Linked DNA regions of Sediminicoccus rosea. The protein of the gene in region 2 interacts with the protein of the main gene of each other region in a pairwise test. Links are inferred from orthologs where the notes say so. Each region holds a gene or a part of one and is shown on either strand. Other genes may lie near its edges.

What was found. The genes of interacting proteins can lie anywhere in the genome.
Region 1: the proteins of R9Z33_RS07660 (region 2) and ctaD interact in binary tests that used the Escherichia coli proteins (3 or more experiments, as listed by UniProt). The link is inferred for Sediminicoccus rosea from one-to-one orthologs.
Region 3: the proteins of R9Z33_RS07660 (region 2) and dnaE interact in binary tests that used the Escherichia coli proteins (3 or more experiments, as listed by UniProt). The link is inferred for Sediminicoccus rosea from one-to-one orthologs.

Annotation. Positions count from the first base shown.
Region 1 is NZ_CP137852.1:5,109,934-5,112,833, forward strand. What follows is about bases 24-2,856. They hold ctaD (cytochrome c oxidase subunit I), read right to left. Parts: upstream 2,317-2,856; coding sequence 730-2,316; downstream 24-729. Other genes in these bases: R9Z33_RS24635 (aldehyde dehydrogenase family protein), read left to right, coding at 24-627; coxB (cytochrome c oxidase subunit II), read right to left, coding at 2,353-2,856. Also shown: more of R9Z33_RS24635, read left to right, coding at 1-23; more of coxB, read right to left, coding at 2,857-2,900. UniProt on the Escherichia coli protein: Cytochrome bo(3) ubiquinol oxidase is the terminal enzyme in the aerobic respiratory chain of E.coli that predominates when cells are grown at high aeration.
Region 2 is NZ_CP137852.1:1,605,129-1,608,122, reverse strand. What follows is about bases 68-2,994. They hold R9Z33_RS07660 (aminotransferase), read right to left. Parts: upstream 2,163-2,994; coding sequence 972-2,162; downstream 68-971. Other genes in these bases: glnA (type I glutamate--ammonia ligase), read left to right, coding at 2,940-2,994; R9Z33_RS07655 (P-II family nitrogen regulator), read left to right, coding at 2,457-2,795; R9Z33_RS07670 (glutathione S-transferase family protein), read left to right, coding at 68-804. Also shown: more of R9Z33_RS07670, read left to right, coding at 1-67. UniProt on the Escherichia coli protein: Shows aminotransferase activity with methionine and histidine as substrates, and to a lesser extent also with phenylalanine.
Region 3 is NZ_CP137852.1:3,813,992-3,818,053, forward strand. Bases 24-4,018 are described here. They hold dnaE (DNA polymerase III subunit alpha), read right to left. Parts: upstream 3,644-4,018; coding sequence 224-3,643; downstream 24-223. Other genes in these bases: R9Z33_RS18225 (TIGR00645 family protein), read left to right, coding at 24-205; R9Z33_RS18235 (glycosyltransferase family 2 protein), read right to left, coding at 3,682-4,018. Outside these bases: more of R9Z33_RS18225, read left to right, coding at 1-23; more of R9Z33_RS18235, read right to left, coding at 4,019-4,062. UniProt on the Escherichia coli protein: DNA polymerase III is a complex, multichain enzyme responsible for most of the replicative synthesis in bacteria. This DNA polymerase also exhibits 3' to 5' exonuclease activity. The alpha chain is the DNA polymerase catalytic subunit.

The DNA of each region.
Region 1 (2,900 bases), 3.5 Mb from region 2 along the record:
TCGCGCCTGCTGGTGCAGCGCGGCGTGCGGGATCGCTTCCTGGAGCGCCTGGCCCGCGCCGCCGGGCGCATCCCGGTGGGGGCGCCGACCGATCCCGCCACGCAGATCGGCCCCATCAACAACCGCCGCCAGCTGGAGCGCATCACCGGCATGGTGGGCGCGGCGCAGGCGGCAGGCGCGCGGCTCGCGGCCGGTGGCGGCTGCCCGGAGGCGCTGCGCGGGACCGGCGGCTTCTACTACGCGCCCACCATCCTGGACGGCGTCCCGCCCGCGGCGGAGATCGCGCAGGAGGAGGTGTTCGGCCCCGTCCTCGCCGCGCTGACCTTCGAGACGGAGGAGGAGGCGATCGCGCTCGCCAATGCCACGCCCTATGGCCTGGCGGGCGCGGTCTGGACGCGGGATGTGGGGCGCGCGCATCGCGTCGCCGCGCAGGTGCGCGCCGGCACCTTCTGGATCAATGGCTACAAGACGATCAGCGTGATGTCGCCCTTCGGCGGCTTCGGCCAGAGCGGCTTCGGCCGCTCCTCCGGGCGGGAGGCGCTGATGGCCTATACCCAGAGCAAGAGCGTCTGGACCGAGACGGCGGCGGAACCCGCCGCGCCCTTCGGCTACGGCGACAAGGGCTGAGCCGCCGACGAGCCCCGAAAACAAGAAACCCTGCCAGCGTGCTGGCAGGGTTTTTCGTTTCAGGCCCGAGGGATCGAGAGGGCCGAGGCCCCCTCGCCCGGATCACCGGATCTTCGGCAGCTCGTCGAAGCTGTGGAAGGGCGGCGGGCTGCTGACCTGCCACTCCAGCGTGGTCGCACCCTCGCCCCAGTAGTTGGCGGGGACGGTCGCGCCGCGCTTGAAGGTCACGTACATCACGTAGAAGAAGAAGATGAAGCCGGCCACCGAGATGTAGGCGCCCAGCGAGGCGACCAGGTTCCAGCCCCAGAAGGCGTCCGGGTAGTCCGGATAGCGGCGCGGCATGCCCTGGTTGCCCAGGAAGTGCATCGGGAAGAAGGTCAGGTTCACGCCGACGAAGGTGAGCCAGAAGTGGATCTTGCCCAGCTTCTCCGGATACTGGCGGCCCGACATCTTGCCGATCCAGTAGTAGATGCCGGCGTAGATGCCGAACACCGCACCCAGGCTCAGCACGTAGTGGAAGTGCGCCACCACGTAATAGGTGTTGTGCAGGATCTGCGTGATGCCGGCATTGGCCAGCACGACGCCCGTCACGCCACCCATGGTGAAGAGGAAGATGAAGCCGATGGCGAAGAGCATCGGCGTGTCGAACTTCATCGAGCCGCCCCACATGGTGGCGATCCAGGAGAAGATCTTCACGCCCGTCGGCACGGCGATGACCATGGTGGCGGCCATGAAGTAGGCGCGCGTGTCCACGTCCATGCCAGAGGTGTACATGTGGTGCGCCCAGACCACGAAGCCGACCACGCCGATGGCGACCATCGCGTAGGCCATGCCCAGGTAGCCGAAGACCGGCTTCTTGGAGAAGGTCGAGATCACGTGGCTGATGATGCCGAAGGCCGGCAGGATCATGATGTACACTTCGGGGTGGCCGAAGAACCAGAACAGGTGCTGGAACAGCACCGGGTCACCACCGCCGGCCGGGTCGAAGAAGGCCGTGCCGAAGTTGCGGTCCGTGATCAGCATGGTGATCGCGCCACCCAGCACCGGCACCGCCAGCAGCAGCAGGAAGGCGGTGACGAGCATGGACCAGACGAAGAGCGGCATCTTGTGCAGCGTCATGCCCGGGGCACGCATGTTGAAGATGGTGGTGATGAAGTTGGCCGCGCCGAGGATCGAGGAGGCGCCGGCCAGGTGCAGGGCGAAGAGCGCCATGTCCATGGCGGGGCCCGACTGGTAGGTGTCGTCCGAGAGCGGCGGGTAGATCGTCCAGCCCGCGCCGGCACCGCCGCCCACGAAGAGCGAACCGCCCAGCAGCAGGAAGGCCGGCACCAGCAGCCAGAAGGAGATGTTGTTCAGGCGCGGGAATGCCATGTCCGGCGCGCCGATCATGATCGGCACGAACCAGTTGCCGAAGCCACCGATCAGCGCCGGCATGATCACGAAGAACACCATGATCAGGCCATGGGCCGAGACATAGGCGTTCCACATCTGGCCATCGGCGAAGATCTGCAGGCCAGGCTGCTGCAGCTCCATGCGCATCAGCACGGAGAGGCCGATGCCGATGATCGCGGCGAACAGCGAGAAGATGATGTAGAGGGTGCCGATATCCTTGTGATTCGTGCTGAACAGCCAGCGATTCACGAAGCTCGGCTTGTGGTCGTCATGCCCATGCGCATCCGCGTGTGCCATGTCCCGGTGCCTTTCCTTAACCTTGCGCGGCCGGCGTCACTGACGCGCCGCAGCGATTCGAATGGTGTCGCCCGCGGCATCCGCAAGGGCGGGAGCGGCCTGATCGTCCTGGCGGGCGAAGCGCGTGCGGGCGCTCGCCACCCAGGCGTCGAACTCGGCCTGCGGCACGGCCTTCACCACGATCGGCATGAACCAGTGGTTCACCCCGCAGATCTGGTTGCACTGGCCGTAGAAGGTGCCCACGCGGTCGGCGCGCATCCAGGTCTCCAGCGTACGGCCGGGGATGGTGTAGCGCTGCACGCCGAGGCTCGGCACGAAGAAGCTGTGGATCACGTCCACGCCCTGCGTCATGACGCGGATGGTGCGGCCCACGGGCACCACCAGCGGCTCGTCCACTTCCAGGCTGCGGAACTGGCCGGCGCGGATGTCCTCGTCCTGGATGGGGCGGCTGTCGAAGGCGAAGTTGCCATGGTCCGGGAAGCGATAGTTCCAGTACCACTGATGGCCGGTCACGTTGATCGTGAGGTCGGCGTCGCGGGCGCGGTCCTGGTAGTAGATCAGCCGGAAGGAGGGCACCGCGATGA
Region 2 (2,994 bases):
TCCCTCGCCTGCCCCTGGGCGCATCGCGCGCTGATCTTCCGGACGCTGAAGGGGCTGGAGGGGATGATCTCCGTCTCCGTCACCCATTGGCTGATGGGCGAACAGGGCTGGGGCTTCTCGCCCGCCCCCGGCGTGGTGCCCGACCCCGTCCGCGGCGCCGCGCATCTGCACGAGCTCTACAGCGCGGCCGAGCCCAGCTACACGGGGCGCGTCACTGTGCCGGTGCTCTGGGACAAGGCACGCGGGCGGATCGTGAACAATGAATCCGCCGAGATCATCCGCATGCTCAATTCCGCTTTCGACGGAATCGGCGCCCGCCCCGGCGATTTCTACCCTCGGGCGCTGCGCCCGGAGATTGATGCGCTGAACGCGCGCATCTACGCGGCCGTCAACAACGGCGTGTACCAGGCGGGCTTCGCCCGCAGCCAGGCCGCCTATGACGCGGCGATCGGCCCGCTCTTCGAGATGCTGGGCGAGCTGGAGGCGCGGCTGTCCCGCTCACGCTACCTGCTGGGCGGCCAGGTGACGGAGGCCGACTGGCGGCTCTTCACCACGCTCGTGCGCTTCGATGCGGTCTATGTCGGCCATTTCCGCTGCGACCGTCGCCGCATCCTGGATCATCCCAACCTCTGGGGCTGGCTGCGGGAGCTCTACCAATGGCCCGGCGTCGCGGCGACGGTGGATTTCGACCATATCCGCCGGCACTACTACCTCAGCCACCGGCAGCTGAACCCGGGCGGCATCCTGCCCGTGGGGCCGGAGCTGGACTTCACGGCCCCGCATGGGCGCGAGGCCCTGGGATGATCATGATGAGGGAAGAGATGGGGCGATCGACGGGACTCGAACCCGCGACATCCAAGACCACAACCTGGCGCTCTACCACCTGAGCTACGACCGCCGCACGCGGCGCTGGATAGGCCCGCGATGCGGTTTGCGTCAACCCGGCCCGCGCGACGGGCCGCCCCGAGGCTTCAGCCCGCCACGCGCTGGGCCGCGCGGCGCGCCTGCATCCAGGCGCCGATCCGCGCCAGCGCCTCGCGCAGCACGCTCTCATTCTTGCAGAAGGCGAAGCGGGCGTAGTGGTTGGGCGGGTTCTCGCCGGCGTAGAAGGCCGTCACGGGAATCGCCGTCACCTTCGCCTCCTCGGTCAGGGTGCGGCAGAAGGCCACGTCATCCCCGGTGAAGCCGATGGAGCGGATATCGGCCGTCACGAAATAGCTGCCCATGGCCGGCAGAACATGGAAGCCGAGTTCCGTGAGGCCAGCCGCCAGGATGTCCCGCCGCGCCGCCAGCTCCGCGCCGAGCGAGGCGAAATAGGCGTCATCCTTGGCGAGGCCCACCGCCACGGCGCGCTGCAGGTTGGGCGGCGTGGTGAAGGTCAGGTTCTGGTGCGCCTTCGCCACATTGGGCTGCAGGGCGCGGTCGCAGGTGACGTAGCCCACCTTCCAGCCGGTCAGGTTGAAGGTCTTGCCCGCGCTGCCGATCCGCAAGGACCGCTCGCGCATGCCGGGCAGCGTCATCAGCGGGATGTGCTTCCAGCCATCATAGGTCAGGTGCTCATAGACCTCGTCGCAGATGGCGTAGCAATCATGCCGCGTCACGAGATCGGCGATGAAGGCGAGTTCGGCGGCGGTGAACACCTTGCCCGTCGGGTTCATCGGCGTGTTGAACAGGATGGCCTTGGTCTTCGGCCCGAAGGCGGCGGCGAGTTCGGCGCGCGGCAGCTCCCACTTGGGCGGGCTGAGGCGGACGATGCGCGGGATGGCGCCCAGCAGCTTCACCGTCGGCACGTAGGTGTCATAGAGCGGCTCGATCAGCACGACCTCGTCGCCCGGGTTCAGCACGGCCATCAGGCTCGCCGTGATCGCCTCGGTCGCGCCGGAGGTGACGACGACCTCGGCATTGGGGTCCACCTCGATGCCGTAGAAGCGCTTGTTGGCGGCGGCGACGGCCTGGCGCAGCTCGGGCACGCCGGTCATCGGCGGGTATTGGTTGCGGCCATCCATCAGCGCGTCGGCAGCCGCCTTCAGCACGTCGGGCGGGCCGTCATAATCGGGGAAGCCCTGGCCCAGGTTGATCGCGCCATGCTGCACCGCGAGCGCGGACATGACGGTGAAGATCGTCGTTCCCGTGGCGGAGAGCAGCTCATTCATCGGCTTCATCGGCGGCAACCTTGGCGGCAAGGGGAAAAGGTCCTGCGCTGTAGCATGGGGGCACCCCCGCGGCCACGCAAGGCGCGGGGACCGGACCTGCCTTGATCCTCGGCAGGCTGCCTCCGATTCAGGCTTTCCTGGCCTGGATCCGGACCGGAACCCCATGCGGGCACGATTGCGCCCGTTGCCCGCCGCGTGCAAAAGGCAGTCGGCTTCACGGGAGGCGGCAAGCATCGCCGCCCGGAGCCGATCGGGAAACGTCTTGGGCCAGCCATACGCCCAGGCACAGACATGTTGGATGCGATGAAAAAGATCGAGGCCATCATCAAGCCCTTCAAGCTCGACGAGGTGAAGGATGCCCTGCACGAGATCGGCCTTCAGGGCCTGACGGTGCTCGAGGCGAAGGGCTTTGGCCGGCAGAAGGGCCATACGGAGCTCTATCGCGGCGCCGAATATGTCGTGGACTTCCTGCCCAAGGTGAAGATCGAGGTGATCTGCGCCGATGACATGCTGGAACGCGCGGTCGAGGCCATCCAGGCCGCCGCCCGCACCGGCCGCATCGGCGACGGCAAGATCTTCGTCTCGGACATCGCCGAGGTGATCCGCATCCGCACCGGCGAGCGGGGCGAGGACGCGGTCTGAGGTTGCGGCGCCCTCCCGGAGGGCGCGGACGAGTTTCGCTGCACGCTGGCCCTGGGGGCGTCCCTGGCCAGCGATGCGGCGCCCGCGCGGGAAACGCCCGCGGGGAAATTTCCACAGGGACGCAGGCAACAGGACAGAGACGACATGGCGATGAATTCCCCCGAGGCAGTCTCCAAGGTCATGGAAATGATCAAGGAGA
Region 3 (4,062 bases), 2.2 Mb from region 2 along the record:
GGTGGCGCTCGCCATCATCGCCATCAGCTCGATCTACCTGCTGCAGAAGTTCATGAATGTGGACAGCCTGGATGACCGCGCGCTGACCTGGGGCATCGTCATCCACCTGTGCTTCGTGGTCGGCGCCCTGGTGCTGGCCTTCATCGACAGGATGCAGGCACAGACCAAGCTGATCGCCAAGGGCGGCAAGACCAAGGACGAGTGACGCCGCGGCGGGGCGGCGTCACACCTCCTCGACGCTGGCCACGCCCTGCACGAGCTTCATCGCCTGCATCATCCGCGGCGAGACATTCCAGCCGCCCGGCAGCGTCACCTCCACCTCCTGCCCCGGCGCCAGGCGCGGCACCAGGCTGACGCGGCCCTTGCCCCGGCCATCGCGCTCCAGGATGGAGCGGATGTCGGGCACGGCCGTCGCGGCTTCGATGAAGATCCGCATCCCCTGGCCCACGCCGGCCGCTGCCTTGTCCAGCCGCTCGACATCGAGAGCCGTCAGGCGCAGCGCCTCGCCCTCCAGCTTGGCGTCGGCCGTGATCAGCACCGCCGTCCCCTCCTCGAGCATGTCGCGGGAGCGGTTCAGCACCTCGCTGAAGAAGGTCACCTCATAGCTGCCCGCCTGGTCGGAGAGGCTGATCCAGGCCATCCGGCTGCCGGTCCGCGTATTGCGCTCCTTTTTCGCATTCACGGTACCGGCGAGCTTGAGCCGGGTGGAACCGCCGCGCACGCGGTCCCCGATCAGGGCGGAGGGTGTCGCCCCAAGCCGGCGCAGCGCGCCCTTGTATTCGTCGAGCGGATGCGCGGAGAGGTGGAAGCCCACCGCCTCCGCCTCAAAGGCCAGCTTGTCGAGCTGCGGCCAGTCCGGGATGTCGGGCAGGCGCAGCAAGGGCGGCCCCTGCTCCACCTCGCCGAAGAGGCCGATCTGGTTGCTCGCGCGGTCCTCGGCCGTCGCCTGCGCGCGGCGCAGCACCGTCTCGGCACCGGCCACGAGGCGGGCGCGGTTGCCCTCCAGGCTGTCGAAGGCGCCGGCCTTGGCAAGGTTTTCCAGCTGCATCTTGTTGAGCAGCTTCGGGTCCACCCGCGCCGCGAAATCGGCGATGCTGGTGAAGGGCGCGTCGCGCGCGGCGACGAGGTCCCGCATGGCCTGGAGGCCCACACGCTTGATCGCGGCCAGCGCGAAGCGGATGGCCGGCCCCTCCTCACGATCCTCAATCGTGAACTCGGCGCCGCTCAGGTTGATGTCGGGCGGCAGCACCTTGATCCCGAGCCGCGCCGCCTCCTGCATATGCGAGGCGAGCTTCTCCGTCTTGTCGAGATCGAGCGACATGGAGGCGGCGAGGAAGGCGACCGGATGGTTCGCCTTCAGCCAGGCCGTGTGATAGGCGACCAGCGCATAGGCCGCCGCGTGCGACTTGTTGAAGCCGTAATTCGCGAATTTCTCCATGAGGTCGAAGACCTCGCCCGCCTTCTCCGCCGGCACGCCGTTCTTGGCCGCACCCTCGCAGAAGATGGCGCGCTGCTTCGCCATGGCGGCCGCGTCCTTCTTGCCCATGGCGCGGCGCAGCAGGTCGGCGCCGCCGAGCGAATAGCCCGCCATGACCTGGGCGATCTGCATCACCTGCTCCTGGTAGACCATGATGCCGTAGGTCTCGCCCAGGATGTCCTGGATGGAGGGATGCGGCGCCTCCCATTTCTCGCCATGCTTGCGGGCGCAATAGGCGGGAATGTTCTCCATCGGGCCCGGCCGGTAGAGCGAGACGGCGGCGATCAGGTCTTCGAAGCGGTCGGGGCGCATGGAGCGCAGGCAGTCCCGCATCCCCTGGCCTTCGAACTGGAACACGCCGGCCGCATCGCCCTTGGCCAGCATGGCGTAGGTGCGCTCGTCATCCAGCGGCAGCTTGTCGAGGTCCACCTCGATGCCGCGCGCGTGCAAAAGCTGCACCGCGCGCTGCAGCACCGTGAGCGTCTTGAGGCCCAGGAAGTCGAACTTCACCAGGCTCGCCTGCTCGACATATTTCATCGAGTACTGGGTGATGAGCGAGGGCGAGCGCGGGTCGCGATAGATCGACGTGATCTCGATCAGCGGCTTGCGGCCGATGACGACGCCCGCCGCATGGGTCGAGGCGTTGCGGTAGAGCCCCTCCACCTGCAGGGCCGTGTCCAGCAGCTTGGCGATGGCTTCGTCGTTTTCCTGCATCTCCTGCAGCTTGGGCTCGCCCTTGATGGCATCGGCGAGGCTGACGGGATTGGCCGGGTTGTTGGGGATCAGGCTCGCGATCTTGTCCACCTGACCATAGGGCATGCCGAGCACGCGCCCCACATCGCGCACCGCCGCCTTGGCCTGCAGCTTGCCGAAGGTGATGATCTGCGCGACCCGGTCCGCGCCGTATTCGCGGCGGACGTAATCAATCACCTCGTCGCGCCGGTCCTGGCAGAAATCGATGTCGAAGTCGGGCATCGAGACGCGTTCGGGATTGAGGAAGCGCTCGAAGAGCAGCCCGAAGCGCAGCGGGTCGAGATCCGTGATGGAAAGCGCCCAGGCGGCGACCGAACCCGCGCCCGAGCCGCGGCCAGGCCCCACCGGGATGCCCTGCTGCTTCGCCCATTGGATGAAGTCGGCCACGATCAGGAAGTAGCCGGAGAAGCCCATCTGCTCGATGACGCCGAGTTCGTATTCCAGCCGCTCGGCATGGGTCGGGGGCACACCCTCGGGGAAGCGGCGCTTCAGGCCCTCGCGCGCCATGTCGGCCACCGTCTCCGCCTCGGTGCGGCCAGGGAGCACCTTGGGGCAGATGGGCAGTTCGGGCTTCTTCGATTCCGCCATGACGGCGCACATGCGCGCGATGGCGAGCGTGTTGTCGCAGGCCTCCGGCAGGTCGGCGAAGAGGGCGCGCATGGCATCTGCCGGCTTGAACCAGTGATGCGGCGTCACGCGGCGGCGATTCTGCTCCGCCACAAGGCGGCCCTCGGCGATGCAGAGCAGCGCGTCATGCGCCACATGAGTCTTCTCCTCGGCGAAGTAGACGTCGTTGGTGGCGACGATGGGCAGGCGCGCCTCATCGGCCAGGCGCAGCAGACCGGGCTCGAGCGCCTGCTGACGCTCGGTGTGGTGGCGCATCAGCTCGACGACGAGGCGCCCGTCATAGGCCTCGCCCAGCTCCCTCAGCAGGCGGACGGCCGCCTCGCGCCGCCCCTCGGCCAGCAGCCGGGAAAGCGGGCCATGGTCGCCGCCCGTCAGCAGCATGAGGCCAGGCGCGTGGGCGAGCAGTTGGTCGAGCGAAAGGGCGGGCTTGCCCGAGACATCCTCGCCAAGCCAGCCGAGCGAGGAGAGGCGCTGGAGGTTTTCCAGGCCTTGGGCGTTCATGGCCAGCGCCACCACGGCGTCAGCGCCGGCGCGCAGCGCCTCGGGCCGCTCCTCGCCCGTGGCCGAGCGGGAGAGCCAGAGCTGGCAGCCCATGATGGGCTGGACGCCCTTCCCCGAGGCGTATTGCGCGAATTCCAGCGCGCCGAAGAGGTTGGCCGTGTCGGTCAGCGCCACCGCCGGCATGCCGGCGGCGAGCGCCAGTCCCGGCAGCTTGTCCACCTTGATGGCGCCCTCGCTGAGCGAATAGGCGGAATGGGTGTGCAGGTGGATGAAGGACTCGGCCATGGCTCAGATTACCATCTGGCAGCCAAGCTGCACGCCCTTCAGCGCCGCGCGCGGACCATGTCCAGCACGGCGATGAAGAAGGCGCCCATGGCCAGCTGAAGCCCGAGCAGCATGCATGTCATGGAGGCGATGGCGAGCCGCATGGTCCCATGCCCGCCGATCTCGCCGAAGCTGACCGCCCCCCAGATGGCGACGGCGGCGAGGCCCAGCAGCAGGCCCAGCACGAAGAGGCCGAGCGCCGTCAGCAGCGCCGGTTCCAGCCCGAAGCGGGCCAGGAAGCGTGTGAGCATGGGCTGTTCCGGCACCAGCCCCTCTCGCGCACCATGGATGCGGGCGAAGGCCCAGAAGAGAATAAGCTGAAACCCCATGCTGACCGCGGCCGAGGCATAGAGCAGCGTGTGCACGTCCAGCGTCAGGCC